Regions from separate parts of the Klebsiella sp. I138 genome, predicted to be linked through region 1. Evidence: riboswitches for the same ligand, from Rfam matches in the RefSeq annotation. Region 1 holds a riboswitch; the other holds the start of a gene.

Region 1 (14,758 bases):
TCCTGCTGGTTTCCGATCCGCAGGCGGTGAAATCACTGTCTGCGCTGGTGGTGCCCGTGGGGTCGTTACAGGATCCTGTCGATCATCAAGGCCTGGCTCACTTTCTGGAGCACATGACGCTGATGGGCTCGAAGAATTATCCGCAGCCTGACAGTCTCGCCGAATTCCTGAAAATGCACGGTGGCAGCCATAATGCCAGCACCGCGCCTTATCGCACCGCGTTCTATCTCGAAGTCGAAAACGACGCGCTTGATGGGGCCGTCGACAGACTTGCCGATGCCATTGCAGCCCCGCTGCTGGATAAAAAATATGCCGATCGCGAACGTAACGCGGTCAACGCCGAGCTGACCATGGCGCGGACCCGTGACGGGATGCGCATGGCGCAGGTGAGTGCCGAAACCATTAACCCGGCGCACCCGGCCTCGCATTTTTCCGGCGGTAACCTCGAAACATTGAGCGACAAACCCGGTAAACCGGTGCTCGATGCTCTGCATACCTTCCGCGACAGCTGGTATTCCGCGAACCTGATGAAGGCGGTCATATACAGCAACAAACCGCTGCCGGAGCTGGCGAGCATCGCGGCGAAAACCTATGGCCGGGTGCCAAACCACAACATCAGCAAACCGGAAATTACCGTCCCGGTTGTGACCGATGCGCAAAAGGGCGTCATCATTCACTACGTCCCGGCCATGCCGCGAAAAGTGCTGCGCGTTGAATTCCGTATTGATAACAACAGCGACCAGTTCCGTAGCAAAACAGACGAACTCGTGACCTACCTGATTGGCAACCGCAGCCCGGGGACCTTATCTGACTGGCTGCAGCAGCAAGGCCTGGTAGAAGGTATCCGCGCCGATTCCGATCCGGCTGTTAACGGCAACAGCGGCGTGCTGGCGATTTCCGCAACCCTGACCGATAAAGGCCTGGCCCATCGTGATGATGTGGCGGCGGCTATCTTCAGCTACCTCAACGTATTGCGTAGCCAGGGCATCGACAAACGCTATTTCGATGAGCTGTCCCATGTTCTGGCGCTTGATTTCCGCTATCCGTCGATCAACCGCGATATGGACTACGTAGAATGGCTGGCGGACACCATGATCCGCGTACCGGTGGAGCACGCGCTGGACGTGGTCAACATTGCCGATCGTTACGATCCGCAGGCGATTAAAGACCGGCTGGCGATGATGACGCCGCAAAATGCGCGCATCTGGTATATCAGCCCGCAGGAGCCGCATAACAAGACGGCTTACTTTGTAAATGCGCCGTATCAGGTCGACAAGATTAGCGCCCAGACCTTCAGCGACTGGCAGCAGAAGGCGAGCGCTATCGATCTGAAGCTGCCGGTGCTGAACCCTTATATCCCCGATGATTTTACGCTGATTAAAAGTGATAAAGCCTACCCGCATCCGCAGCTGATCGTCGATGAGCCGACCCTGCGCGTGGTCTATGCGCCGAGTCAGTTTTTTGCCAGTGAACCCAAGGCTGACGTTTCCCTGGTACTGCGTAACCCGCAGGCCATGGACAGCGCCCGGAGCCAGGTCATGTTTGCGCTGAATGACTATCTGGCAGGCATCGCTCTCGATCAGCTCAGTAACCAGGCGGCAGTCGGCGGGATCAGCTTCTCTACCGGCGCCAATAACGGCTTGATGGTCAACGCCAATGGCTACACCCAGCGGCTGCCTCAGCTGTTTACCGCGTTGCTGGACGGCTATTTCAGCTACACGCCCACCGAAGAGCAGCTTGATCAAGCCAAATCCTGGTATGCGCAGATGATGGATTCGGCGGATAAAGGCAAAGCCTACGACCAGGCGATAATGCCGGTTCAGATGCTGTCTCAGGTTCCCTATTTCCAACGCGAGGAGCGTCGGGGTCTGCTGCCGTCAATTAGCCTGAAAGATGTGCTGGCCTACCGCGATAACCTGAAAGCGAAAGGGCGCCCGGAACTGCTGGTTATTGGTAATCTCACGGCTGAACAGTCCACTGCCATGGCGCGCCAGATCCAGCAGCAGCTGGGGGCCGATGGCAATGAGTGGTGTCGCAACAAAGACGTATTGATCAACAGTAAACAGCTGGCGATTTTTGAAAAGCCTGGCAACAGCACCGATTCGGCACTGGCTGCCGTCTTCGCACCGCCGAACATGGATGAATACAGTAGTTCCGCCGCCAGCTCCCTGCTCGGGCAGATCATTCAACCGTGGTTCTATACTCAACTGCGTACCGAAGAGCAGCTTGGCTATGCGGTCTTCGCTTTCCCGATGAACGTCGGGCGTCAGTGGGGCATGGGTTTCCTGCTGCAAAGCAGCGATAAACAGCCGGCTTTCCTCTGGCAGCGCTTCAAAGCGTTCTTCCCAACGGCGGAAGCCAGACTCCGGGCGATGAGCCCGACAGAGTTTGCGCAAATCCAGCAGGCGGTGATTAGCCAGATGATCCAGGCGCCGCAAACCCTGGGTGGTGAAGCCTCGCAGCTCAGCAAAGATTTCGATCGCGGTAATATGCGCTTCGATTCACGTGATAAAGTAGTGGCTCAGATTAAACTGCTGACGCCGCAAGTACTTGCCGACTTCTTCCATCAGACGGTAGTGGATCCGCAAGGCATGGCGATATTGTCCCAGATTTCCGGCAGCCAGAATGGCAAGACGGATTACGTCCACCCTGAGGGTGGCAAAGTCTGGGAAAACGTCAGCGCATTGCAGAAATCCTTACCCCTGATGCGAGAGAACGAATGACCGAAACCGCTGAGCCTCTGGATCCCCTGCGCTTGCCCTTGATGGGTGAGCGCCTGATAGAAGCCTCTGCGGGCACAGGAAAAACCTTTACCATCGCCGCACTTTACCTGCGGCTGCTGCTGGGACTTGGCGGGGAATCCGCCTTTCCTCGCGCGGTCAGCGTGGAAGAGCTGCTGGTGGTGACCTTCACCGAGGCGGCTACCGAAGAACTGCGTGGCCGTATTCGCAGTAATATCCACGAGCTACGTATTGCCTGCCTGCGTGAAAACGCGAGCGACCCCCTCTATGCCGCATTGTTGGCCGAAATCCCGGATAAGCAGCAGGCGGCGAATACGCTGCTGCTGGCGGAACGGCAGATGGACGAAGCGGCGGTATTTACTATCCACGGCTTCTGCCAGCGGATGCTCAGCCTGAACGCCTTTGAGTCCGGCATGCTGTTTGAGCAGCAGCTGATCGAGGATGAGTCCCGGCTGCGCTACCAGGCCTGCGCCGACTTCTGGCGTCGTCATTGCTATCCGCTGCCGCGGGAGATTGCCGCGGTTATTCATGACGCGTGGAAAGGTCCGCGCGATCTGCTGAAATCCCTCGACCGCTGGTTGCAGGGCGAAGCGCCACAGCTCAAATCCCCGCCGGCGGAAGAAGAGACGCTGGCCGAACGCCATCAGCAAATTATTACGCGCATCAATGCCATGAAAACGCAGTGGCGGGAGCAGGTTGCTGAGATTGACAGCGTGCTGGAGAACTCCGGCCTCGACCGGCGCAAGTTCAATCGCGGCAACCAGGGAAAATGGATAGAGAAAATCAACCTCTGGGCGCAGGAAGAGACGCTAAGCTACCAGTTGCCAGAAGCGCTGGAGAAATTTTCTCAGGCCTTCCTGTATGAACGCACCAAAGCGGGCGGCGAGCCGCCGGTGCATCCGCTGTTTAGTGCGGTTGAACAGCTGCTGGCTTCCCCGCTGACGTTGACGGATCTGGTTATCGCCAGGGCGATGGTGGAAATCCGTGAGGCGGTAGCACGCGAGAAGCGCCGACGCGGCGAACTCGGCTTCGATGATATGCTCAGCCGGCTTGATGACGCACTGCGCGGAGAGAGTGGAGACGCGCTGGCCGGCGCCATTCGCCAGCGCTTCCCGGTAGCGATGATTGATGAATTTCAGGACACCGACCCGCAGCAGTATCGTATTTTCCGCCGCATCTGGCGGCAGCAGCCGGAGACGGCGCTCCTGCTTATCGGTGACCCCAAGCAGGCCATCTACGCCTTTCGCGGCGCGGATATTTTCACCTATATGAAAGCGCGCGGCGACGTGGCGGCGCACTATACGCTGGATACCAACTGGCGTTCGGCCCCCGGGATGGTTGCAAGCGTTAACCGTCTGTTCAGCCTGAGCGATAATCCCTTTATGTTCCGCGAGATCCCTTTCCTGCCGGTCAAACCGGCAGGGAAAAACCGCGGACTGCGCTTTACCGTTGATAACGACGCAGTTCCAGCCATGAACATCTGGCTGATGCCGGGCGAGGGCGTCGGGGCCGGTGATTATCAGGCTTATATGGCGCAGCTGTGCGCGGCGCAAATTCGCGACTGGCTAAGCGCCGGTCAACAGGGGCGCGCGCTGCTCTGGCGTGGAGAAGAAGCCCTGCCGGTACAGGCCTCCGATATTACGGTCCTGGTGCGTAACCGCCAGGAAGCGTCGCTAATCCGCGATGCGTTACGGCGGCTTGCTATCCCGTCGGTGTATCTTTCTAACCGCGATAGCGTGTTTGATACGCCGGAAGCGCAGGAGATTTTATGGGTACTGCAGGCGGTACTGGCTCCCGAACGCGAAAATACGTTGCGCAGTGCGCTGGCGACATCGATATTCGGCCTGAATGCGCTGGATATTGAACGCCTTAATCAGGATGAACGTGCCTGGGACGAACTGGTTGAAGAGTTCAGCGGCTACCGACAAATCTGGCGCCAGCGTGGCGTGATGCCGATGCTGCGTGCGCTGATGAGCGCCCGGCAAATTGCGGAAAACCTGCTGGTGACCGTCGGCGGCGAACGTCGTTTAACCGATATCCTGCATATCAGCGAACTGCTACAGGAGGCGGCCAGCCAACTGGAAAGTGAACATGCGCTGGTGCGCTGGCTGACGCAGCATATTGCCGAACCGGACAGCAACGCGTCCAGTCAGCAGATGCGCCTGGAAAGCGATAAGCACCTGGTACAGATAGTCACCGTGCACAAATCCAAAGGGCTGGAGTATCCGCTGGTCTGGCTGCCGTTTATTGCCCGTTTCCGTAAACAGGATCAGGCGTTTTATCACGATCGCGACTCGTTTGCCGCAGTGCTCGATCTGGGTCAGGACGAAGGCAGTCTGGAGCTGGCGGAAGCGGAGCGCCTGGCGGAAGATTTACGCCTGCTCTACGTCGCCCTGACTCGCGCGGTCTGGCACTGTAGCCTCGGTGTTGCCCCGCTGAGTACCCGGCGCAGCGACAAACCCGGCGCCAGTGATTTTCATCAGAGCGCGCTCGGGCGCCTGCTGCAAGGCGGCGAAGCGATGGATGCCGCCGGGCTGGCCGCGCGTTTGCAGGCGTTCTGCTGCGAGGATATCGCCCTGCAAATGCCCGATGCGCCGGATCCCACACCCTGGCAGGCGCCGCAGGAGACGCTGCCGCCGCTGTCCGCGAGGATCCTTGCCCGGCAGGTCACCGATGACTGGCGGGTCACCAGCTATTCCGGGTTGCAGCAGCATGGCCACAGCGTGGCTCAGGATCTGCTCCCGCGTCTTGATGTCGACGCCGCTGGCGTCGGCGAGGTTGCCACAGAGCCGCAGCTCACGCCGCATCAGTTTCCGCGCGGGGCATCGCCGGGGACATTCCTGCACAGCCTGTTTGAAGACCTCGATTTTACCCAGCCGGTTCCTGCCGACTGGATGGCGGAAAAGCTGCAGTCCGGGGGCTTCGGAGAACAGTGGACGCCGGTACTCACGCAGTGGCTGGACGACGTGCTGCGGACTCCGCTACCGGGCGCCGGAATAGCGCTCAATCAGCTCACCGCAGGCGATAAGCAGGTGGAGATGGCTTTCTATTTGCCGATCGAACGGCCGCTGGAACCGCAGCGCCTGGACGCCTTGATTCGCCGCTACGATCCGCTCTCTGTGGACTGCCCGCCCCTGGACTTTCGCCAGGTCCGCGGAATGTTAAAAGGCTTTATCGATCTCGTGTTCCGCCATAACGGCCGATATTATCTGCTGGATTATAAATCGAACTGGCTGGGGGAAGACCGCGAAGCCTATACCCGTCAGGCAATGGAACAGGCCATGCGGACGCACCGTTACGATTTGCAGTACCAGCTCTATAGCCTGGCGCTGCACCGCTACCTGCGCCACCGCATTGCTGACTACGATTACGAACGCCATTTCGGCGGCGTGATTTATCTTTTTTTACGCGGCATGGACGGACAGGGTGGCGAGCAGGGGATTTTCACCGCACGCCCCGCGCAGCCGCTGATTGACGGCCTGGATGCGCTGTTTGCCGGAGATGTACAGGAGGAGGTCCTGCCATGACGATGGATGAACTGCTGCTGGAAGCGGTAAATCAGCGCATGCTGCGCCCGTTAGATGTGCAGTTTGCGCTGATGGTGGCACAAGACGCGCATCCGGCGGTGAAGCTGGCGGCGGCAGTGCTCAGTCGCGATGCCGGCGAAGGACACGTTTGTCTGCCGATTTCACGTTTGCGCTCGGACGAGCTTCTGAGCGGAAAAGCCAACGATCTGCGCGAACAGCTGCTGGCGCAGGCGGGGTCACCTGATGACTGGTCGGCGCTTCTGCTCGCCTCGCAGGCGGTTAGCGGCGGCGAGCGGCCGACGCCGATCGTCCTCTGCGGCGACCGGCTCTACCTCAACCGGATGTGGCGTAATGAACTGACCGTCGCGCGTTTCTTCAATGAAGCCAACCAGGTTGTGGACGTTGATGAGGTTCAACTGGCTCACACGCTGGATGCGCTGTTCCCTGCAAGCGCGGAAACAGACTGGCAAAAGGTTGCTGCTGCGGTGGCGTTGACCCGCCGTATTTCGGTGATTTCCGGCGGCCCCGGCACCGGGAAAACCACTACCGTCGCCAGGCTGCTGGCGGCGCTGATTCAGACGACCCGTCAGCCACGCTGCCGGATCCGTCTGGCGGCGCCGACCGGGAAAGCGGCGGCAAGATTGACGGAATCGCTGGGGGAGGCGCTGCGTCGCCTGCCGCTGAGCGATGAGCAGAAGACGCTGTTGCCCACCGAGGCCAGCACACTGCATCGTCTGCTGGGCGCTCAGCCCGGCAGTCAGCGGATGCGCTATCACGCTGGCAATCCGTTGCATCTGGATGTGCTGGTGGTAGATGAGGCCTCAATGATTGACCTGCCAATGATGGCGCGGTTGATTGATGCGTTGCCGGAACATGGACGGGTCATTTTCCTCGGCGACCGCGATCAGCTGGCGTCCGTGGAAGCCGGAGCGGTGCTCGGGGATATTTGTGCCTGGGTGAATACTGGCTATACCGCGGCGCGCGCGGCGCAGCTGACCCGGCTGACCGGCCACCCGGTACCGGCTGGCGAAAGTGAGGCTGCGGGCGCACTGCGCGACAGCCTGTGCCTGCTGCAAAAAAGCTACCGTTTCGGCAGCCATTCCGGCATCGGCAGTCTGGCCCGTGCGGTGAACAACGGCGATCGCAGCGGCGTGAGAGCGACGCTACGCCAGCCCTTCGACGATATTGTTTTGCATCCGCTGAGTACGACTGAAGAATACGAAGCGATGCTCATGCAGTCGCAGGCGGGATATGGTCGCTATTTGCAACTGCTGCGCGAGCGGGCAGAGCCGGAGGCACTGATTGCCGCCTTCGGTGAATTCCAGCTGCTGTGCGCCCTGCGCGATGGCCCCTACGGCGTCAGCGGAGTGAATGAACAGCTGGAGCAGATGCTTAACCGTCGGCGGGCGATTACGCTACCGAGGCATTCGCGCTGGTATGAGGGGCGCCCGGTGATGATTTCGCGCAACGACAGTGCTCTGGGGTTGTTCAATGGCGATATCGGGATTGCGCTGGAACGAGGAGAGGGGCTACGTGTCTGGTTCCCGATGCCGGATGGCAGCATTAAGTCGGTGCAGCCAAGCCGCTTGCCGGAGCACGACACCGCGTGGGCAATGACGGTACATAAATCGCAGGGATCGGAATTCACTCATGCGGCGTTGATTCTGCCCGCTAAAATCGTACCGCTGCTCACCCGTGAGCTGGTCTATACCGCAATCACGCGGGCCAAACAGCGGCTGTCGATTTATGCCGACGAGCAGGTATTGACCCAGTCCATCGTCGCCCGAACCGAGCGGCGCAGCGGGCTGGCGGATATTTTTGCCCGCGGCGCGTAACCTCTGGTTCGTTATTTCCCCGGCCAGGCGTCGTGCCCACCGGGGAGGTTGCTTCAGCCGAGGTCGGCCATCATCACTTTTGAACGACGCTGGTAGTTGTACATCTCTTTCTTACTCTCCGGCAGCAGGTCGATATCAACCGGCGTAAAGCCGCGCTCCTGGAACCAGTGAATACTGCGGGTGGTGAGGACAAATAATTTGCTCAAGCCCATCTGCTTCGCCTGAGTGGCAATGCGGTTCAGCAGCACTTCACCGCGCGATGAGCTGCGGTAATCCGGATGCACCGCGACGCAGGCCATCTCACCGATTTTCTCTTCCGGGAACGGATAGAGCGCGGCACAGGCGATAGTGGTGTTATCACGTTGAATAATAGTGAATTTATCGATTTCCATTTCCAGCTGCTCGCGCGAGCGGCGCACCAGAATACCCTGCTGCTCCAGCGGGCTAATCAGCTCAAGAATTCCGCCGATATCATTAATGGTGGCGCGGCGAATCTGCTCGGCGCTTTCCATGACTATCTGGGTCCCGATACCATCGCGTGAGAACAGCTCCTGCAGCAACGCCCCGTCTTCCTGATAGCTGATCAGATGGCAGCGACGCACGCCGCTGCGACAGGCCTTCACGGCCCCGCGCAGAAAACGCACCGTACCAGAGTTGTAATCCTCTTCGGCCTCCAGCTCTTCTACGCGCGCCTGAGCTTCGTTCGGGAACAGCTCGGAAACAATCATGCCATCCTGATTGTAAACCCCCTGGGATGAGCAGAAACCGATCATTTTTTCGGCCTTCAGCTTAACGGCCAGCTGCGTAGCAATCTCTTCAGAGGTCAGGTTAAAGCTTTCGCCGGTCACCGAAACGGCAACGGGGCCCATCAGTACAATCGCGCCGTTATCCAGCTGGCGATGAATCGCATCTTCATCGATACGGCGGATGCGCCCGCTATGGCAATAATCAACGCCATCATCGACGCCCAGCGGCTGAGCGATAATAAAGTTACCGCTCACCACGTTGATATGCGCGCCCTGCAGCGGGGTGTTATTCAGGCTCATCGACAGGCGTGCGGTAATTTCCAGCTGCAGCATGCCCGCAGCCTGCTTAACCAGCTCGAGGGTTTTGGCGTCGGTAACGCGGGTCTGTTTATGATAAACCGGCTCGTGGTGGTGCTCTGCCAGATTGGCGTCAATCTGCGGGCGTGCGCCATAGACCACTACCAGGCGGATGCCCAGGCTGTGCAAAAGACCAATGTCATTGACAATGCTGGAGAAATTTTCATGCTCAATTGCTTCGCCGCCAAGCATGATGACAAACGTTTTCCCCCGATGGGCGTTAATGTAGGGGACAGAATGGCGGAATCCTTCTACCAGTTCGGTGCGACGTTCCTTCACCATGACTTGACCTCAATGCATGATTATTCGTAATTAGTGTATTTTTATTCTGTTTCAGCATTAAACGCAAGTCTAAATTTGCGCCGAAACTGATAAAAATCTGTGATCAAAAGCGTGCTGTCTAAGATTGTTTACCCTTTTATTGATGACAGGTTATGCAGCTTTCGTTAAAGTTTCCGGTCAATCTGTCTGTTTTGAGTACGAATACGTTTTTATTGCTTGGGAGTGGCATGCCGGGATACAAGTCAGGATTAAGCCGTCGTCGTTTTTTACAGGGGGCGGGCGCAATGTGGTTAATGAGCGTCAGCCCGGTAGGCTTAGCGGCTGCCGCGCAGGTCGTCGCTGTACGCGTCTGGCCGTCGTCAACCTATACGCGCGTCACGGTAGAATCGAATCATGTGCTGAAATATCGACAGTTTGCCTTGAGCAATCCGGAACGGCTGGTGGTGGATCTGGAAGGCGTCAATCTTAACTCCGTGCTAAAAGGCATGGGAGCGAGTATTCGCGATGACGATCCTTATATTAAGTCCGCGCGCGTCGGGCAGTTTGATCCGCAAACTGTGCGCATGGTGTTTGAACTTAAGCAGAACGTTAAACCGCAGCTCTTTGCCCTGGCGCCGGTGGCTGGTTTTAAAGAACGTCTGGTCATGGATCTTTATCCTTCGACCGCGACCGATGTTCAGGATCCGCTGCTGGCGTTACTGGAAGATTACAATAAAGGCGATCTTGAGCGTCAGGTGCCTCCTGCCGAAAGCGGGCCGAAGCCGGGCAAAGCCGGGCGCGACCGGCCGATCGTGATTATGCTCGACCCGGGCCACGGCGGCGAAGACTCCGGCGCAATAGGAAAATACCATACCCGCGAGAAGGACGTGGTGTTGCAAATTGCCCGCCGGCTACGTGCGCTTATCGAAAAAGAGGGCAACATGCGGGCCTACATGACCCGGAATGAAGATGTCTTCATTCCGCTGAAGGTCCGCGTTGCCAAGGCGCAAAAGCAGCGTGCCGATCTGTTCGTCTCGATTCACGCCGATGCCTTTACCAGCCGACAGCCGCGAGGCTCATCGGTGTTTGCGCTATCGACCAAAGGCGCAACCAGTACCGCCGCAAAATATCTGGCCCAGACCCAGAACGCCTCTGACCTGGTCGGGGGGGTGAGTAAAAGCGGCGATCGCTATGTCGACCATACGATGTTCGACATGGTGCAGTCGCTGACCATCGCCGATAGCCTGAAGTTTGGCAAAGCGGTGCTGCAAAAAATGGGCAGAGTGAATAACCTGCATAAAAACCAGGTGGAGCAGGCGGGTTTTGCGGTGCTGAAGGCACCGGATATACCGTCTATCCTCGTGGAAACGGCGTTTATCAGCAACGTGGAAGAAGAACGTAAGCTGAAAACGGCGACCTTCCAGCAGCAGGTCGCCGAGTCGATTCTGGCGGGAATTAAAGCCTACTTCGCCGATGGCGCTACGCTGGCAAGGCGCGGATAACACAGGAGCAGGAGATGGCGCTACTGAAGAGCGCGCACGGCGGGAATACCCGGGAAGCCGCCGCGCTGCTGGGCATCTCGGCGGAACAGCTGCTGGATTTTAGCGCCAACATTAATCCCCTCGGCATGCCGGAATGCGTAAAGCGCGCGCTTATTGATAATCTTGAACGGGCAGAACGCTATCCTGACGTTGAATATCAGCAGCTGCATCTTGCGCTGGCGGAACACCACCGCATTCCCGCATCGTGGATACTGGCTGGCAATGGCGAAACCGAGTCTATTTTTACGCTTGCGCACGGCCTGAAGCCGCGCAGGGCGATGGTGGTGACGCCCGGTTTTGCGGAGTATCGCCGCGCGCTGCAGGCGGTCGATTGCACGGTCCTGGAATTCGCGCTGCGTGAGGAAGATGGCTGGCAGTTGACCGACGCTATTCTTGAGGCACTGACGCCAGAGCTGGACTGTTTATTCCTCTGTACGCCCAATAATCCTACCGGTCTTCTGCCTGAACACGCGCTGCTTGAGGCGATTGCCGCCCGCTGCCGGGACGCGGGGATTGCCCTTATCCTGGACGAAGCATTTATCGATTTTATTCCCGACCGGTCGGGTTTTATTCCCTTTCTGCAGGATAACCCCCACATCTGGGTGCTCCGCTCCCTCACCAAGTTTTATGCGATTCCCGGCCTGCGTCTTGGCTACCTGGTTAACAGCGATGAACGAGCCGTGGCCCGGCTGCGTGAGAAGCAAATGCCGTGGTCAATTAATGCCTTTGCGGCTCTGGCGGGTGAAATAGTGCTCAAGGACAGCGCCTATCAGCAGGCTACCTGGCAATGGCTGGCGCAGGAGGGCAGTCGCCTGTATCTGGCCCTCCGCCAGCTGCGCGGCCTGACCGTTTACCCGGGGCGGGCAAACTATCTGTTTTTACGCTGCGATCTCAGCGGGCTCGATCTGCAACAGGCTTTGCTGCACCAGCATATTCTGATCCGCAGCTGCGCAAACTATTCGGGACTGAGTGCCGGTTATTTCCGCGTGGCCATTCGCAGCCCTGAGGAGAATCAGCGCCTGCTTACCGCGCTCAGCGCCCTCCTCTCCGCCGACGTCTGACTCCGCAAGCGACCGGCTCCTGCGTATGGCATAATACGCTGCCTGATGCTTCAGAGATCCGGGATACGTCAGGCCGGATCTCTGAAGCATCAGGCTAACCAACAGGTGCCAGGGAAGGAGGTGACAATCCTCCGCAGCCCCCGCTGCTGTGATGCTGACAACCCCGTAAATACCACCGATCGTGAGACCGGGAAGGGCGGGTGAGGATGACGCTAAGCCAGAAAACCTGCCTGTCGGTGATTATCAACAACTTCGGTGGGAAGTGGGTTGCTCAGATGCGTGCCGTCGAAAGATGGCGTCAGGCGCACCTTTACACCCCGACCACCCTGAACAGGAACAGGGTATGGCGGTACAACTCCATTCATTCATTTTCGCCCGTTGGCGGTTAGTCACGGGGCCGGGACGATGACGCTGCTTGCCTGGTGCGTCGCCTGGATCCTCGATTCTGTTATCGGCGATCCGCCGCGCTGGCCGCATCCGGTGCGCTGGATTGGCAATCTCATCACTATTATTCAACGAATCGTGCGCCGGCACTGTCACAGCCAACGCGCGCTGCGCATCGGCGGTGGGCTGATGTGGCTGACGGTGGTTGGGCTTACGTGGTTCCTGGCCTGGGGCATATTGAAACTGGCGGAAACTCTCCATCCCTGGCTTGGCTGGGTGATTGAGGTGTGGATGATCTTTACCCTGCTGGCCGGGCGCTGCCTTGCGGATTCCGCCAGAGAAGTTGAACGTCCGCTACGCGCGGGCGACCTGGCGCAAAGTCGGGAAAAACTTGCCTGGATTGTCGGGCGTGATACTTCGCAGCTACGGCCTGAGCAGATAAATCGCGCGGTGGTGGAGACGGTTGCAGAAAACACCGTCGATGGCATTATTGCGCCGCTGTTCTTCCTGCTATTGGGCGGCGCGCCGCTGGCGATGGCCTATAAAGCGATTAACACACTCGACTCCATGGTGGGGTATAAACATGAAAAATATCGTGCTATCGGTATGGTCAGCGCCCGTCTTGACGATGTGGCGAATTTTATTCCCGCGCGCCTGAGTTGGCTGCTGTTCAGCCTGGCGGCGTTTTTATGTCGTTACGACGGTGCGCGTGCCCTGCGTATTGGCTGGCGCGATCGCTATCAACACAGCAGCCCTAACTGCGCATGGTCGGAAGCCAGCGTCGCCGGTGCGTTAGGTATCCGGCTCGGCGGTCCAAACGACTATTTTGGCGAGCGGGTGGAAAAACCCTGGATTGGCGACACCGTACGCGATATTTCGGTCGATGATATTCCCCGCACCCTGCGCCTGATGTGGGTGGCTTCGACGCTGGCGCTGGTGCTGTTTATGGCGGTGCGGTATCTGTGGGCAGGCGTGGCCTGAGAACGAAAGATGGCTTTTTGTGGCCAGGGCAGTTGCAACATAAAACAGAAGCGGGATGGAAGAGTAATGCGAAAAAATGCGAACGAGGAGACGTCATGACGCAGGCAATCATGCTGCAGGGAACGGCGTCCGACGTCGGTAAAAGCGTGCTGGTGGCTGGATTATGCCGCATTTTTTATCAGGATGGCCTGCGCACGGCGCCGTTTAAATCGCAGAATATGGCGCTCAATTCAGGGATCACGGCGGATGGCAAGGAGATGGGCCGGGCGCAGATCTTTCAGGCTGAAGCGGCCGGTATCGCGCCGGATGTGCGCATGAACCCCATCTTGTTGAAGCCAACCAGCGATCTTAAAGCCCAGGTGGTGCTGATGGGCAAAGTGGCGACGGATATGGATGCGGTGAGCTACCACGAATATAAACCGCGCCTGCGCGAACAGATCCTGACGGTCTATCGCAGCCTGGCGCAGGAGTATGACGTGCTGGTTCTGGAAGGGGCCGGCAGCCCGGCGGAGATCAACCTGCGCGATCGCGATATCGTCAACATGGGGATGGCGGAAATGGCGCAATGCCCGGTGATCCTTGTTGCCGATATCGACAGAGGGGGCGTGTTTGCCGCGATTTACGGGACGCTGGCGCTGCTTGAGGAGCAGGAACGCGCCAGGGTTAAAGGGGTGATCATCAATAAATTCCGCGGTGATATCGCGCTACTCTATTCCGGAATCGAACAGATCGAAGCGTTAACCGGTGTTCCCGTGCTGGGGGTGCTGCCGTGGCTGGAGGTCGATCTGGAGGATGAAGACAGCGTGGCGCTACAGAAAGGGAAGTATCTGAGCACGGCGAAGCGCGAAATCGACATTGCGGTCGTTCAACTGCCCCATACCTCAAACTTCACCGATTTCAATGCGCTGGCGGCGCAGCCGGATGTACGCGTGCGCTACGTGCGGCACCCGCAGGATCTGACGCAGGCCGATTTAGTTATCCTGCCCGGCAGTAAAAATACGCTGGGCGATCTGCTGTGGCTGCGCGACAGCGGAATGGAGCTGGGCGTATTGCAGGCGCATCAGCAGGGAATACCGGTGCTGGGGATTTGCGGCGGTTATCAAATGTTGGGTGAGGCGATTGTCGATGAAGTAGAGTCCGGTCTGGGAACGCTGCCCGGACTCGGTCTGCTCGATACGGTGACGCAATTTGCCCGACATAAAACCACCACTCAGGTGGAGGCTACGATGGCGGCAGCCCTTCCGGACTGGCTGGCAGGGGCTTCTGCCCTGCAGGTACGAGGCTACGAAATACATATGGGTGAAACGACCCTGAACGGGAACTG
Region 2 (14,758 bases), 1.2 Mb from region 1:
AAGCAGGGCATTTGTTACTTCAGCACCGTAGTGCCTCGTCATCACACCTCAGCGTTTAATAAGCGTCCGGATTTACCTAAACGCTCCGCCTACATGCTTAAACCGGGACAACCGTCGCCCGGCTAACATAGCCTTCTCCGTCCCCCCTTCGCAGTAACACCGAGTACAGGAATATTAACCTGTTTCCCATCGACTACGCCTTTCGGCCTCGCCTTAGGGGTCGACTCACCCTGCCCCGATTAACGTTGGACAGGAACCCTTGGTCTTCCGGCGAGCGGGCTTTTCACCCGCTTTATCGTTACTTATGTCAGCATTCGCACTTCTGATACCTCCAGCAACCCTCACAGGCCACCTTCAACGGCTTACAGAACGCTCCCCTACCCAACAACGCATAAGCGTCGCTGCCGCAGCTTCGGTGCATGGTTTAGCCCCGTTACATCTTCCGCGCAGGCCGACTCGACCAGTGAGCTATTACGCTTTCTTTAAATGATGGCTGCTTCTAAGCCAACATCCTGGCTGTCTGTGCCTTCCCACATCGTTTCCCACTTAACCATGACTTTGGGACCTTAGCTGGCGGTCTGGGTTGTTTCCCTCTTCACGACGGACGTTAGCACCCGCCGTGTGTCTCCCGTGATAACATTCTTCGGTATTCGTAGTTTGCATCGGGTTGGTAAGTCGGGATGACCCCCTAGCCGAAACAGTGCTCTACCCCCGAAGATGAGTTCACGAGGCGCTACCTAAATAGCTTTCGGGGAGAACCAGCTATCTCCCGGTTTGATTGGCCTTTCACCCCCAGCCACAAGTCATCCGCTAATTTTTCAACATTAGTCGGTTCGGTCCTCCAGTTAGTGTTACCCAACCTTCAACCTGCCCATGGCTAGATCACCGGGTTTCGGGTCTATACCCTGCAACTTAACGCCCAGTTAAGACTCGGTTTCCCTGCGGCTCCCCTATACGGTTAACCTTGCTACAGAATATAAGTCGCTGACCCATTATACAAAAGGTACGCAGTCACCCCATAAAGAGGCTCCCACTGCTTGTACGTACACGGTTTCAGGTTCTTTTTCACTCCCCTCGCCGGGGTTCTTTTCGCCTTTCCCTCACGGTACTGGTTCACTATCGGTCAGTCAGGAGTATTTAGCCTTGGAGGATGGTCCCCCATATTCAGACAGGATACCACGTGTCCCGCCCTACTCTTCGAACTCACAGAATGTGCATTTTAGTGTACGGGAGTATCACCCTGTACCCTGCGACTTTCCAGACGCTTCCACTAACACACAAACTGATTCAGGTTCTGGGCTGCTCCCCGTTCGCTCGCCGCTACTGGGGGAATCTCGGTTGATTTCTTTTCCTCGGGGTACTTAGATGTTTCAGTTCCCCCGGTTCGCTTCGTTAAGCTATGTATTCACTTAACGATAGTGTGACGAATCACACTGGGTTTCCCCATTCGGAAATCGCCGGTTATAACGGTTCATATCACCTTACCGACGCTTATCGCAGATTAGCACGTCCTTCATCGCCTCTGACTGCCAGGGCATCCACCGTGTACGCTTAGTCGCTTAACCTCACAACCCGAAACTGTTTCGTAAAACAGTTCGCATTGCGAAAATTTGAGAGACTCGAACACACCATTTTTCCTTTCTTATTACGGAGAAAGGAAACAGTGTGTCGTTTCAATTTTCAGCTTGATCCAGATTTTTAAAGAGCAAAACTTCGCAGCATACCTTTTCAGGTACGCTCTGAAGTTTTTTATTGTGCAGCAGTAAAGGATGGTGGAGCTATGCGGGATCGAACCGCAGACCTCCTGCGTGCAAGGCAGGCGCTCTCCCAGCTGAGCTATAACCCCATCGTAATTGTCATCTCTGTTTACCGTTATTCGATATCGGGCAAGGCATGGTGACGCGAAGCATACTGAAGTATGTGAGTAGTCGCCATAACGCAGCACGGTAGCGAATTTGGTAGGCCTGAGTGGACTTGAACCACCGACCTCACCCTTATCAGGGGTGCGCTCTAACCACCTGAGCTACAAGCCTGCAGAGATTTTTTACTGCTTATTTTTCATCAGACAATCTGTGTGGACACTACAAAGGCAGGTTCTTTCAGGTAAGGAGGTGATCCAACCGCAGGTTCCCCTACGGTTACCTTGTTACGACTTCACCCCAGTCATGAATCACAAAGTGGTAAGCGCCCTCCCGAAGGTTAAGCTACCTACTTCTTTTGCAACCCACTCCCATGGTGTGACGGGCGGTGTGTACAAGGCCCGGGAACGTATTCACCGTGGCATTCTGATCCACGATTACTAGCGATTCCGACTTCACGGAGTCGAGTTGCAGACTCCGATCCGGACTACGACATACTTTATGAGGTCCGCTTGCTCTCGCGAGGTCGCTTCTCTTTGTATATGCCATTGTAGCACGTGTGTAGCCCTACTCGTAAGGGCCATGATGACTTGACGTCATCCCCACCTTCCTCCAGTTTATCACTGGCAGTCTCCTTTGAGTTCCCGTACCGAACCGCTGGCAACAAAGGATAAGGGTTGCGCTCGTTGCGGGACTTAACCCAACATTTCACAACACGAGCTGACGACAGCCATGCAGCACCTGTCTCACGGTTCCCGAAGGCACTAAAGCATCTCTGCTAAATTCCGTGGATGTCAAGAGTAGGTAAGGTTCTTCGCGTTGCATCGAATTAAACCACATGCTCCACCGCTTGTGCGGGCCCCCGTCAATTCATTTGAGTTTTAACCTTGCGGCCGTACTCCCCAGGCGGTCGACTTAACGCGTTAGCTCCGGAAGCCACTCCTCAAGGGAACAACCTCCAAGTCGACATCGTTTACAGCGTGGACTACCAGGGTATCTAATCCTGTTTGCTCCCCACGCTTTCGCACCTGAGCGTCAGTCTTTGTCCAGGGGGCCGCCTTCGCCACCGGTATTCCTCCAGATCTCTACGCATTTCACCGCTACACCTGGAATTCTACCCCCCTCTACAAGACTCAAGCTTGCCAGTTTCAAATGCAGTTCCCAGGTTGAGCCCGGGGATTTCACATCTGACTTAACAAACCGCCTGCGTGCGCTTTACGCCCAGTAATTCCGATTAACGCTTGCACCCTCCGTATTACCGCGGCTGCTGGCACGGAGTTAGCCGGTGCTTCTTCTGCGAGTAACGTCAATCACTAAGGTTATTAACCTTAATGCCTTCCTCCTCGCTGAAAGTACTTTACAACCCGAAGGCCTTCTTCATACACGCGGCATGGCTGCATCAGGCTTGCGCCCATTGTGCAATATTCCCCACTGCTGCCTCCCGTAGGAGTCTGGACCGTGTCTCAGTTCCAGTGTGGCTGGTCATCCTCTCAGACCAGCTAGGGATCGTCGCCTAGGTGAGCCATTACCCCACCTACTAGCTAATCCCATCTGGGCACATCTGATGGCATGAGGCCCGAAGGTCCCCCACTTTGGTCTTTCGACGTTATGCGGTATTAGCTACCGTTTCCAGTAGTTATCCCCCTCCATCAGGCAGTTTCCCAGACATTACTCACCCGTCCGCCGCTCGTCACCCAAAGAGCAAGCTCTTCTGTGCTACCGCTCGACTTGCATGTGTTAGGCCTGCCGCCAGCGTTCAATCTGAGCCATGATCAAACTCTTCAATTTAAGTTTGATGCTCGTGAATTAAACTTCGTAATGAATTACGTGTTCACTCAGAGACTTGGTATTCATTTTTCGTCCGAGGACGTTAAGAATCCATGTCACTTTGAGTGCCCACACAGATTGTCTGATAAATTGTTAAAGAGCAGTGCAACGGCGCTGAGCGCTCTGTCGCGAGGTCCCGTATAATACGTTTTCCTCATTCAGAGTCAAGCATTTATTTTTGCTTTTCTCTGTTGGTGTTCATCGCTGAACCCCGCTAACCCGGCGGCCTGTAAGCCGTTGTTCCGTGTCAGTGGAGGCGCATTATAGGGAGTTCTGAGACGTTGACAAGCCCTGTTTTAAAAAAACTTTTCAACCGTCTCTTTTTTGTGCAAAACGCCATTAAAGTGGCAGTTTTTCGAGCTTCTCAAAGCCGTAACGCTGCAAAACGGGTGAAAGTTGTTCAGTTTCGGCCGTCAGCGCCATGCAATAAGCAATATTCGGGTCGCTGGATTTCGCATCCGGAGCTTCATGTTCCAGCAGCCAGACGGTACGACGGGCAATGGCGGCACCGGAGTCGATCATCCGCGTTCCTTCCGGGAGCACCTGTTGCAGCTCTTCCTGTAAGAGAGGGAAATGCGTGCAACCCAGCACAACCGTATCAGGCGGCTCCGCCATTCGCAGCCACGGGCGCAGAATGCGCCGTAGTTCATCCAACGGGACCGGTTCACCATGCAGCTTCGCTTCCGCCAGCTCAACGAGTTCAGCGGAACCCAGCATTTCTATCTTACATTCATTCGCAAAGCGGCTTATCAACTCCCGCGTATAGGGACGCTTGACCGTACCACGCGTTGCCAGCAGGCCGACAATGCCGTTCGCCGTCAAACGCGCGGCAGGTTTAATCGCCGGAACGACCCCCACAACAGGAAAGGCGAATTTTTCACGAAGGGCGGGAAGAGAGACGGTGCTGGCGGTGTTACAGGCAATGACGGCCAGCGCCAGCGGATAACGTTGTTGAACGGCAGTGACGATTTCGAGCACGCGTTCAACGATGAATTCTTCACTCTTCTCCCCATAAGGGAAAGCAACGTTATCAAAAGCGTAGATGTAATGCAGATTCGGCAGCAGCTGCCGAATCTCATTATAAACCGACAACCCACCGACGCCGGAGTCAAACACCAGCACGGTGGGACGTGGATCAGAAGGTGTAGCTGCCAGACAAGTAGTATTCTCGTCCTGCAGTTTGGTAGCCATAAGCTGTCTCGTAATCTTTATCGAACAGGTTGGCTATTTTACCACGAACCGTCAGGTGATCGGTGATCGGATACGCGGCAGAAACGTCAAGAGTGCTGTAGCTTGGCAAAATGCGCTGCGTATTATTGTACTGAGACGTGTTGTTATCGTAGCGCTTGCCGTAATACTGCCACGATACATCCATATCGACGTTGAACATCGTCCAGTCCACCTGATACTTCGCCTGGCGTTTAGAACGTCTGGCCAGGACTTCACCATTATCATCATTACGCGGGTCGACGTACTGCAACGTGACGCGATGGCTGAAAATGCCTGTATCGATATTACCCGTCCACTCAACGCCTTTAATCGTTGCGGCATTGATATTGTCATACTCGCCTTCATAGGTGACAGGATCTGAGTAATAGGTAATCAGATTAGTGATTTTGTAGTGATACGCCGACAGGCGCCAGTCCAGCGGACCGGTAAGACCATCAAGCCCCGCTTCCCATTGTTGAGACTCTTCCGGCTTCAGGTTCGGGTTTGAGCTGATGCCAAATCGGGTCGAACCGAACTGCTGTCCCAGTGAAGGGGCGAGGAAGCCGGTGCCATAGCCCAGGGTTACGCGATAGTTTTCCACGAACTCCCAACCGGCGGTGGTCTGCCAGGTACCGTGCCAGCCGAACTGTTCATCGTGGTCTTCACGACCGGACGCTTCGAGCGTCACATCGCCAAACTGCTGCTGACCGGTCAGATACAGACCCGTGTTATCACGCTTGTAGGTATCCGATATTACCGTATCCGACGAGGTCAGCCGCTGCTGCTGCCAGTCCACGCCGGCGCTCACAGAGCCATGGCCAACAATAACGTTATTGCCCCACTGCAGATTACGCTGCGTCATCCGATCGAGCGTCGTGCCGTCATTGTAACGGCCATAGATGCTGCTGTAGTTATAGTCTTTGACCTTCTGATAGCTGGCGATCAGCTGTGAAGAGTAGATTCCGGAACTAAATGCCAGGCCTGCGTCCCAGCTCTGGTTATAGAGCTGCTCTTCATCTGCGCTGTAGGCAGGGCTATATGGCGGGCTTCCCAGATCGTAGTCTGCGTTGTTGGTATAGCTACGCCCGCGGAAGAAACCGTTCAGGTTATCGTTAAATTTATGCTCAAGACCACCCCAGAACGCTTTGCTGCGGAAACCATCGCGATCCTGATCGTGCGACCAGGTCGAATCAGGCTGAACGTTAAAGCCTTTGTTTCCCTCATAGGAACCGGCGACCGTCGCAACCGTATCGCCGAAGCGATGGCGCAGAGTGCCGTCGTATTGCTGGTAGCCTTCAGAGCCAACGCCTGCGGTGATCTTAGATTCTTCTTTATCAGAGTGGGTGATGACGTTAATCACGCCGCCCATCGCACCGGAACCGTAAATGGCCGAACGCGGACCACGGATGTATTCCACACGCTGCACCAGCGATAGCGGTATTTGGTTGAGGTCAGGGTTGTTGGTAATACCAGGACGAGGCATGGGTACGCCATCAATCAGTACCAGAACCTGTTTGGCTTCGGTGCCGCGGATAAATAAAGAAGAGCTTTGCCCCATCCCGCCATTCTGGGCAATATCCACACCCGGCAGCCGACGCATAACATCGTTTAAATCCTTCGCCTGCCAGCGATCGATATCTTCCCGGGTGACCACGTCAGTCGGCGCAAGAACCGTATTGACTGGCTGTTGAAAACGATTTGCTGTCACCACTAACGTATCTGAATTGCTGTCTTGCGCCCAGCCAGAAAATGCCGTGACGGAGAGAGCCGTCATCAGCGAAGCTTTTTTAATCATTGTAAAAGCATCCGTAACATATAAAGGATGCCGCTGGTTTCATCAGTAGCACGCGATGATAGAAACCAAATGCGACGTATTCCGGCAGGTCTTCGGGCTTGGGGTGTGTTATGGATGAGGACTTCCCACCTGAAATCGGCAGTGTCTGCACAATGCGTTCATCCCACCTTCCTTACCGCTGCGCGTCAGCCCCAGATTTACACTGGATTCCCTTTTAACTCACAGGACCGGTTACACAATGCTATAATTAGAAACATATAGAAGTCCAGACTTCTATAATTATATTTGTTCCCTTTTCCGGGCTGGACATCCCCTGCGCTTTCCCTACAATCCCCGCGTACTTATTTTATTCAGGATGCATCATGACCCCAGAACACCTTCCGACCGAACAATATGAAGCGCAGCTGGCAGAGAAAGTCGTCCGTCTGCAAAAAATGATGGTGCCTTTTAGCGCGCCGGTTCCGGAGGTGTTTCGTTCGCCGGTCAGCCATTATCGAATGCGTGCCGAGTTTCGTCTGTGGCACGATGGCGACGACCTGTACCACATCATGTTCGACCAGCAGACGAAATCCCGGATTCGCGTTGATCGCTTTCCGGCGGCGAGTGAACTCATCAATCAGTTGATGAGCGAAATTATCGATGGTGTACGCGATAATCCGGTTCTGCGCCATAAGCTGTTCCAGGTCGATTACCTGACGACCATGAGCAATCAGGCCGTAGTGTCGCTGCTGTACCACAAGAAGCTCGACGACGAGTGGCGTCAGCAGGCCACAGCCCTGCGCGATGCACTACGGGCGAAAAACCTCAACGTGCATCTGATTGGCCGCGCTACCAAAACCAAAATCGAGCTCGATCAGGACTATTTAGATGAGCGCCTGCCGGTCGCCGGCCGCGAAATGATCTATCGCCAGGTAGAAAACAGCTTCACTCAGCCCAATGCCGCCATGAATATTCAGATGCTGGAATGGGCGCTGGACGCCACCAAAGAGGCAACGGGTGATTTACTCGAGCTGTACTGCGGCAACGGCAACTTCTCCCTGGCGCTGGCGCGCAATTTTGATCGCGTACTGGCAACAGAAATAGCCAAACCGTCGGTCGCGGCGGCGCAGTACAACATTGCGGCTAACCATATTGATAACGTACAGATCATCCGTATGGCGGCGGAAGAGTTTACTCAGGCCATGAACGGCGTGCGGGAGTTTAACCGCCTGCAGGGTATCGACCTGCAAAGCTATCAGTGTGAGACGATTTTTGTCGATCCGCCGCGTAGCGGGCTGGATAGCGAAACGGAGAAGATGGTGCAGGCGTATCCGCGAATTCTGTACATCTCCTGTAATCCGGAGACTCTGTGCCAGAACCTGGAAACCTTAAGTCAGACCCACGACGTCACGCGCCTGGCACTGTTCGATCAGTTCCCGTACACCCATCATATGGAATGTGGCGTTTTGCTCACGAAAAAGTAAGCGGGAAACCCGGCAACATGATGTTTGCCGGGTAACAGCTGCGGGCTTACTCTGCCGCAGTATCCTTGCGGTTACGGATCCGGTAGCCGATCCAGAACACGGTGATCACCGACAGCACGGCCGGGAAGAAGTTAGACCCGATATCCGGATATTCCGCACGCACGACGGTGCTATACAGCAAAACGCCCAGAATAAAACAGGCGGCAGCCAGGCCAGGCAGCCCAACGGGCATACTGCGGTTCTGGTAGCGCTGATGCAGACAGTAAATCGTCAGTAGCAGAGACAGTACCGGGAAGATGGAAAAGGGAACGATCGAGCTGAACAGCGCGGCGAAGGTTCCATTAATGGACAAACCAGCGATCAGCGCCAGCAGCAGCGTACCTTTATCTTGAACTGAGTGTTTCATTGCTCGTCCTTCACGTTATTCGGAATGATTTGACATTTTTTCTTGTTCGCGGCGATACCAGTAATACGCGCCTTTCGAGATCATTCTGAGCTGCAGTACCAGTCGCTCTTCCAGCTGCCGGCGTTGTTCAGGGCCGACGTCCAGCGCCTCAGCGCCCGCGCTGAAAACGATAGTGACCATAGCTTCAGCCTGCGCTTCAGTAAAGGCACGCGGCATATGGTTTTCGATTTCTAAATAATCGGCAAGTTCCGCAATGAAATGTTGAATTTCACGCGCCACGGCGGCACGAAACGCCGCGGATGTGCCAGAACGTTCCCGTAATAAAAGACGGAAAGCGTTTGGGTTGTTACCTATAAATTCCATGAATGTAGAAACAGAGGTGCGAATCACGCTGCCGCCCTTGGCGATACGCTGCCGCGCCTGGCGCATCAGCTGGCGTAGCATGAGTCCACTCTCGTCGACCATCGTCAGACCGAGTTCGTCAACATCACGAAAATGGCGATAAAAGGACGTCGGTGCAATCCCCGCCTCGCGCGCAACTTCTCGCAAACTCAAGCTGGCGAAACTCCGTTCAGCACTAAGCTGGCTGAATGCGGCTTCGACCAGCGAACGCCGGGTTTTCTCTTTTTGTAGCGCTCTTACGCCCATCACGATGTCTGAATCCTTCCAATAGACCTGCTGGCACTATACCAGAGATTAAAACTAATCGGTTTACACTGGTTTGTGAATGATTGTTTACGAGCCGAATCTGCTTTTAGGCCGCAAAAAAGCACAACGATAATTGGGTTAAAGCCCGGCGAATGTTATCATCGTGTTTATTTTATGTATAAAACAGGTGAGTAATGCCATGTCACACTCTTGGGATTATGATGCAATAGTCATTGGCTCCGGCCCTGGCGGTGAAGGTGCCGCAATGGGGCTGGTTAAGCAGGGAGCGCGCGTTGCCGTTATCGAGCGCTATCATAACGTCGGCGGCGGCTGTACCCATTGGGGCACCATCCCGTCGAAAGCCCTCCGCCATGCCGTCAGTCGTATTATCGAATTTAACCAAAACCCCCTCTACAGCGACCACTCCCGCCTTCTTCGTTCTTCTTTCGCCGACATTCTTAACCATGCCGACAGCGTCATTAACCAGCAAACCCATATGCGTCAGGGTTTCTATGAGCGTAACCACTGCGAAATACTGCAGGGCAACGCGCACTTTGTTGATGAACACACGCTCGCCCTGGAATGTCACGACGGCACCGTCGAAACGATAACCGCGGAGAAATTCGTCATCGCCTGCGGCTCCCGCCCGTATCATCCGGCCGATGTCGATTTTTCCCATCCGCGCGTGTACGACAGCGATTCGATTCTCAGCCTGCAGCACGAACCACGTCACGTGATCATCTACGGCGCCGGGGTTATTGGCTGTGAATACGCGTCTATTTTCCGTGGCATGGAGGTGAAGGTCGACCTGATCAACACCCGCGACCGCCTGCTGGCGTTCCTCGATCAGGAGATGTCCGACTCCCTCTCCTATCACTTCTGGAACAGCGGTGTGGTGATTCGCCACAACGAAGAGTACGAGAAAATTGAAGCCGTCGATGATGGCGTGATTATGCATTTGAAATCGGGTAAGAAACTGAAAGCCGATTGTCTGCTGTACGCCAATGGCCGTACCGGTAACACCGATTCCCTGGCACTGGAAAATATTGGTCTGAAAACCGATAGCCGCGGCCAGCTCAAAGTCAACAGCATGTACCAGACCGCGCTGCCGCATATCTATGCCGTCGGCGATGTCATCGGCTATCCGAGCCTGGCATCAGCCGCCTACGATCAGGGACGCATCGCCGCACAAGCGCTGATTAAGGGTGAGGCTTCTGCCCACCTGATTGAAGATATCCCGACCGGGATCTACACCATCCCGGAAATCAGCTCCGTGGGTAAAACCGAGCAGCAGCTGACGGCCATGAAAGTGCCATACGAAGTGGGTCGCGCGCAGTTTAAACATCTGGCACGGGCGCAAATTGTCGGTATGAGCGTGGGAACCCTGAAGATCTTGTTCCATAGAGAAACGAAAGAGATCCTTGGGATTCATTGCTTTGGCGAACGCGCGGCCGAGATTATTCATATCGGCCAGGCGATTATGGAGCAAAAAGGTGGTGGCAACACCATTGAGTACTTCGTTAACACCACCTTTAACTACCCGACCATGGCGGAAGCCTATAGGGTCGCCGCTTTAAATGGCTTAAACCGCCTGTTTTAACGGCTTGTCGAAATGGCCATCCATGGTGCTGCGGATGGCCTCCGCCAGATGTTCGTAGCGGCTACGCAGCGGTGAACCGGGGCGGTAAACCAACCCGATAGTACGTCTCGGCTCCGGCTTAATGCACGGGATGTACACCACGCCATCGCGTTTTCTCTCCTGCGGCACCGCCAACGCCGGCAGCAGCGTGATGCCGCTACCTGCAGCCACCATATTGCGCAGCGTTTCAAGACTGGTCGCGCGGAAATGCGTATCTTCATCCGCGCCGGCCTCAAAACAGAAACCCATCGCCTGATCGCGCAGGCAGTGGCCATCTTCCAGCATCAGCAGCTTTTCTCCGGCTAAATCAGACATCGGTACGCGATCGCGATTTGCCCACGGGTGATCTTCGTAAATTGCCAGCATCATCGGCTCTTCAAACAGCGGTACCTCGATAAAGGCCTCGCTCTCTTTCACCAGCGCGAGGATCGCGCAGTCGAGCTTACCGCTGTCCAGCTGGGCCAGCAGTTGATGCGTTTGTGCTTCATGCAGGTACATTTCCAGCTTTGGAAAAGTCTGGTGCAGCATCGGTATTATTTGTGGCAACAGGTAAGGGCCAATGGTCGGAATCAGGCCAATATGCAGCGGCCCGGACATGGTCTCACCTTGTTGACTTGCCATTTCCTTGAGCACTTTGACTTCGCGTAACACGGTACGCGCCTGATCTACCAGCAACAGTCCGGCCTGGGTAAACAGAACCTTACGGCTGGTGCGCTCCAGCAACATGACCCCAAGTTCATCCTCCAGCTTGCGGATCTGACCGCTAAGCGTGGGTTGGCTGACGTGGCAGGAGTCCGCCGCGCGCCGGAAGTGGCGGTGCTCGGCTAGCGCAACCAGGTATTCAAGATCGCGAATATTCATTATTCATCCTCCGTCGCCATGATAGTTCATGGCGATAGATAGCATAGCAACGAACGATTATCCCTATCAAGTTTTCTGTTCAATAATAAACCCAGAAACGAGGCGAAAGTCAGAAAATCACGACACCGCCTCAGCGCATTCCCTGACCGAACAACTAAAGCCAACGTGAACTTTTGCGGACCTTGTGTCCGCTTTTTTTTGCATAAAAAAGCCCGGACATAGCCCGAGCTTCTTATCTCATCTGTCCCACAGGCATCAGCCCCGGGACGACAGGATTTACACCAGACGCTGTTTCGCGTCAGCAATCGCCTGTGCGACCTGCTTCGGCGAGACGCCGCCTTTAGCCAGACGTTTATCCAGGCAAGACTGCAGCGACAGAATCGGATAAACATCATCGGCAATCACGCTGCTAAACTTCTGCAGATCGGCCAGCGCCAAATCTTCCAGTGGTTTCCCCTGAGCGATGGCCTCGACAACCGCTTCCCCGACGATATGGTGCGCTTCACGGAACGGTACGCCTTTCGCCACCAGATAATCTGCCAGCTCGGTCGCATTCGCATATCCCTGCTGTGCCGCCTCTGCGCAACGCGGACGCTTGACCTGAATACCATCAAGCACCAGCGCCGCCATATGCAGACAATCAAGCCAGGTATCGAGCGCGTCGAACAGCCCTTCTTTGTCTTCCTGCATATCTTTGTTGTAGGCCAGCGGCAGGCCTTTCAGGGTCATCATCATGCCGGTCAGGGCGCCCTGGACGCGGCCACATTTCCCGCGGATCAGCTCAAGTGCATCCGGGTTCTTTTTCTGCGGCATCAGCGAGGAGCCGGAAGTGACGCGATCGGACAGTTCAATAAACCCGGCCTCACCCGTATTAAAGAAAATCAGATCTTCGGCGAAGCGTGACAGATGGACCATGCCAATCGACGCATCGGAGAGCAGCTCCAGCACATGGTCACGGTCAGAAACGCTGTCCAGGCTATTGCGGGTCGCCGTGGCAAAACCCAGCCAGTCGGCCAGCTGCTCGCGATCGATATCATAGGCGGTACCCGCCAGCGCACCGCAGCCAAGAGGGCTGACGTCCAGGCGCTTCAGAGTATCCTGCAGGCGGCTTTCATCCCGCGCCAGCATCTCAACGTAGGCCAGGCACCAGTGGGCAAACGTCACCGGCTGCGCGCGCTGCAGGTGAGTGTAACCCGGCATAACGGCATCCTGGTTGTTCTGCGCCGTCTCCACCAGCGCACTTTGCAGCTGGCGGTTGGCAGAGAGCAGCTCGGCAACGGTATCCTTACACCACAACTTCAGATCGGTTGCTACCTGATCGTTACGGCTGCGTCCGGTATGCAATTTCTTGCCCAGTTGGCCCACTTTGTCGATAAGCTTGCCTTCCACCCAGCTGTGAATATCTTCCGCATCGCTTTCCAGAATTTGCTGCGGGTTCGCCCGCACCTCTTCCAGCAGCACGCTTAACGCCTCTTCCAACTGCTGCTGCTCGGCGGCACTCAGAACACCAACCGTCACCAGCGCTTTAGACCAGGCAACGGAGCCAACGATATCCTGCTCCGCCAGGCGATAGTCGAAGCGCAAAGAGTCGTTGAACTGCTTGAACCGCTGATCTGCTGCCTGAGTAAAACGCCCGCCCCAAAGTGCCATAACTATTTCCTTAAATTCGTTTAGTTCTGTCGGGCAGCACTGCGCTCGCCCAACCTACAGTCTTGTAGGCCCGGCAAACTGTGCGCCGCCGGGCATGAAATATTACGCCAGAATACGCGTGCCAATGGCCGTGCCATTAAACAGTGCCGGCAGCTGTTCCGCGTGGCGCCAGGAGGCGATATCCACCGGACGACCCAGCGCCCGCGCCGCATCCAGCGCCGCATTGACCTTCACGATCATGCCGTCAGTGATAATACCTTGCTCGATCAATTGCTCCGCCTTCGCCGCGGTCATTTCCGCAATGCGCTGACCTTTGCCATCGAGAATGCCGCTGACATCGGAAAGCAGAATCAAATCTGCGCCGAGCGTCGCCGCCAGTGCGGTAGCCGCCTGGTCAGCATTGACGTTCATCAGTTGCCCTTCATCGGTGACGCCGATAGAGCTGACCACCGGCAGATAGCCCCCTGCCAGCAGCGTGTTAATCAGCGCCGGTGAACCCGGCTGCGCCAGGCCAACGTGGCCCAGCTCTTCATCCAGCTGAGTGACCTTAACGCTTTCGCCATCGCCAAGGAACAGGCCAACGGACGCAATGTGGTGTTTTTTCGCCCATGCCAGCAGCGTCTTATTGGCGGTACCCGCCAGCGCACCGGTAATAATGTCGATTTGATCCGCCGGCGTTACCCGCAGACCGTTTTTCTTGTTCACCGGCAGGTTGAGCTGCTTCATCAGCTCATCCACCACGCAGCCGCCGCCGTGCACGATAATCAGCGGGCGATGATGCGTTTCACGGTAATTCACCAGCGCGGTAAACAGGCGCTCCAGCGCTTCTTCGCTGTCGAGTAAAACGCCGCCGAGTTTGATAATTAATGGGTTCATCATCACACCTTAAATAAGAGACTGCGTTTCAGCGAAGCCGAAACGAATATTCGCGCACTGTACTGCCTGCGCCGCTGCGCCTTTCAACAGGTTATCTTCCGCAGCTACCACGATAATATGCTGGTCCTGAACCGCAAAACCGATATCACAGAATGGCAGACCTACGACGTTTTTCAATGCGGGCACGCCTTTATCGTATAAACGAACCAACGGCTTATCGGCATACGCCTGCTGGAACACTTCGGCAACCAGCTCTTTGCTGACGCCTGGCTTCAGACGGCAGGTAATGGTTTCCAGAATCCCACGTTTAAAATTGCCGAGATGAGGCGTGAAAATCACTTCGGTGCCAAGGTGGGTTGCGATTTCGGGGTGATGACGATGGTTGAACACGCCATACGGCTGCAGGCTGACTTCACAGAAGCTATTGCCAATTGCCGCTTTGCGACCTGCGCCGCTAACGCCGCTGGTCGCATTGATCACCGGCCACTGGTTAAGATCCAGCAGGCCCGCATCGATCAGCGGCTT

What was found. A riboswitch is a leader RNA that binds a small molecule or an ion and turns the genes downstream of it on or off. The one in region 1 is predicted to bind cobalamin.
Region 2: it holds a riboswitch for cobalamin, as region 1 does, so the genes downstream of both, btuB (TonB-dependent vitamin B12 receptor BtuB) here and cbiB (adenosylcobinamide-phosphate synthase CbiB) in region 1, are expected to answer to the same signal.

Annotation. Positions count from the first base shown of each region.
Region 1 covers NZ_CP180447.1:5,187,188-5,201,945, forward strand. Annotated here, with positions in the region: gene ptrA (pitrilysin) at 1-2,723, shown strand, start outside; gene recB (exodeoxyribonuclease V subunit beta) at 2,720-6,268, shown strand; gene recD (exodeoxyribonuclease V subunit alpha) at 6,265-8,103, shown strand; gene argA (amino-acid N-acetyltransferase) at 8,157-9,488, opposite strand; gene amiC (N-acetylmuramoyl-L-alanine amidase AmiC) at 9,716-10,969, shown strand; gene cobD (threonine-phosphate decarboxylase CobD) at 10,984-12,069, shown strand; cobalamin riboswitch at 12,156-12,317, shown strand; gene cbiB (adenosylcobinamide-phosphate synthase CbiB) at 12,475-13,434, shown strand; gene ACMYSK_RS24360 (cobyric acid synthase) at 13,530-14,758, shown strand, end outside.
Region 2 covers NZ_CP180447.1:3,986,066-4,000,823, forward strand. Annotated here, with positions in the region: rRNA gene ACMYSK_RS18635 (23S ribosomal RNA) at 1-1,565, opposite strand, end outside; tRNA gene ACMYSK_RS18640 (tRNA-Ala) at 1,771-1,846, opposite strand; tRNA gene ACMYSK_RS18645 (tRNA-Ile) at 1,957-2,033, opposite strand; rRNA gene ACMYSK_RS18650 (16S ribosomal RNA) at 2,105-3,647, opposite strand; gene murI (glutamate racemase) at 4,026-4,877, opposite strand; gene btuB (TonB-dependent vitamin B12 receptor BtuB) at 4,822-6,690, opposite strand; cobalamin riboswitch at 6,758-6,937, opposite strand; gene trmA (tRNA (uridine(54)-C5)-methyltransferase TrmA) at 7,053-8,153, shown strand; gene ACMYSK_RS18670 (YijD family membrane protein) at 8,200-8,559, opposite strand; gene fabR (HTH-type transcriptional repressor FabR) at 8,575-9,210, opposite strand; gene sthA (Si-specific NAD(P)(+) transhydrogenase) at 9,407-10,807, shown strand; gene oxyR (DNA-binding transcriptional regulator OxyR) at 10,790-11,707, opposite strand; gene argH (argininosuccinate lyase) at 11,984-13,357, opposite strand; gene argB (acetylglutamate kinase) at 13,460-14,236, opposite strand; gene argC (N-acetyl-gamma-glutamyl-phosphate reductase) at 14,243-14,758, opposite strand, start outside.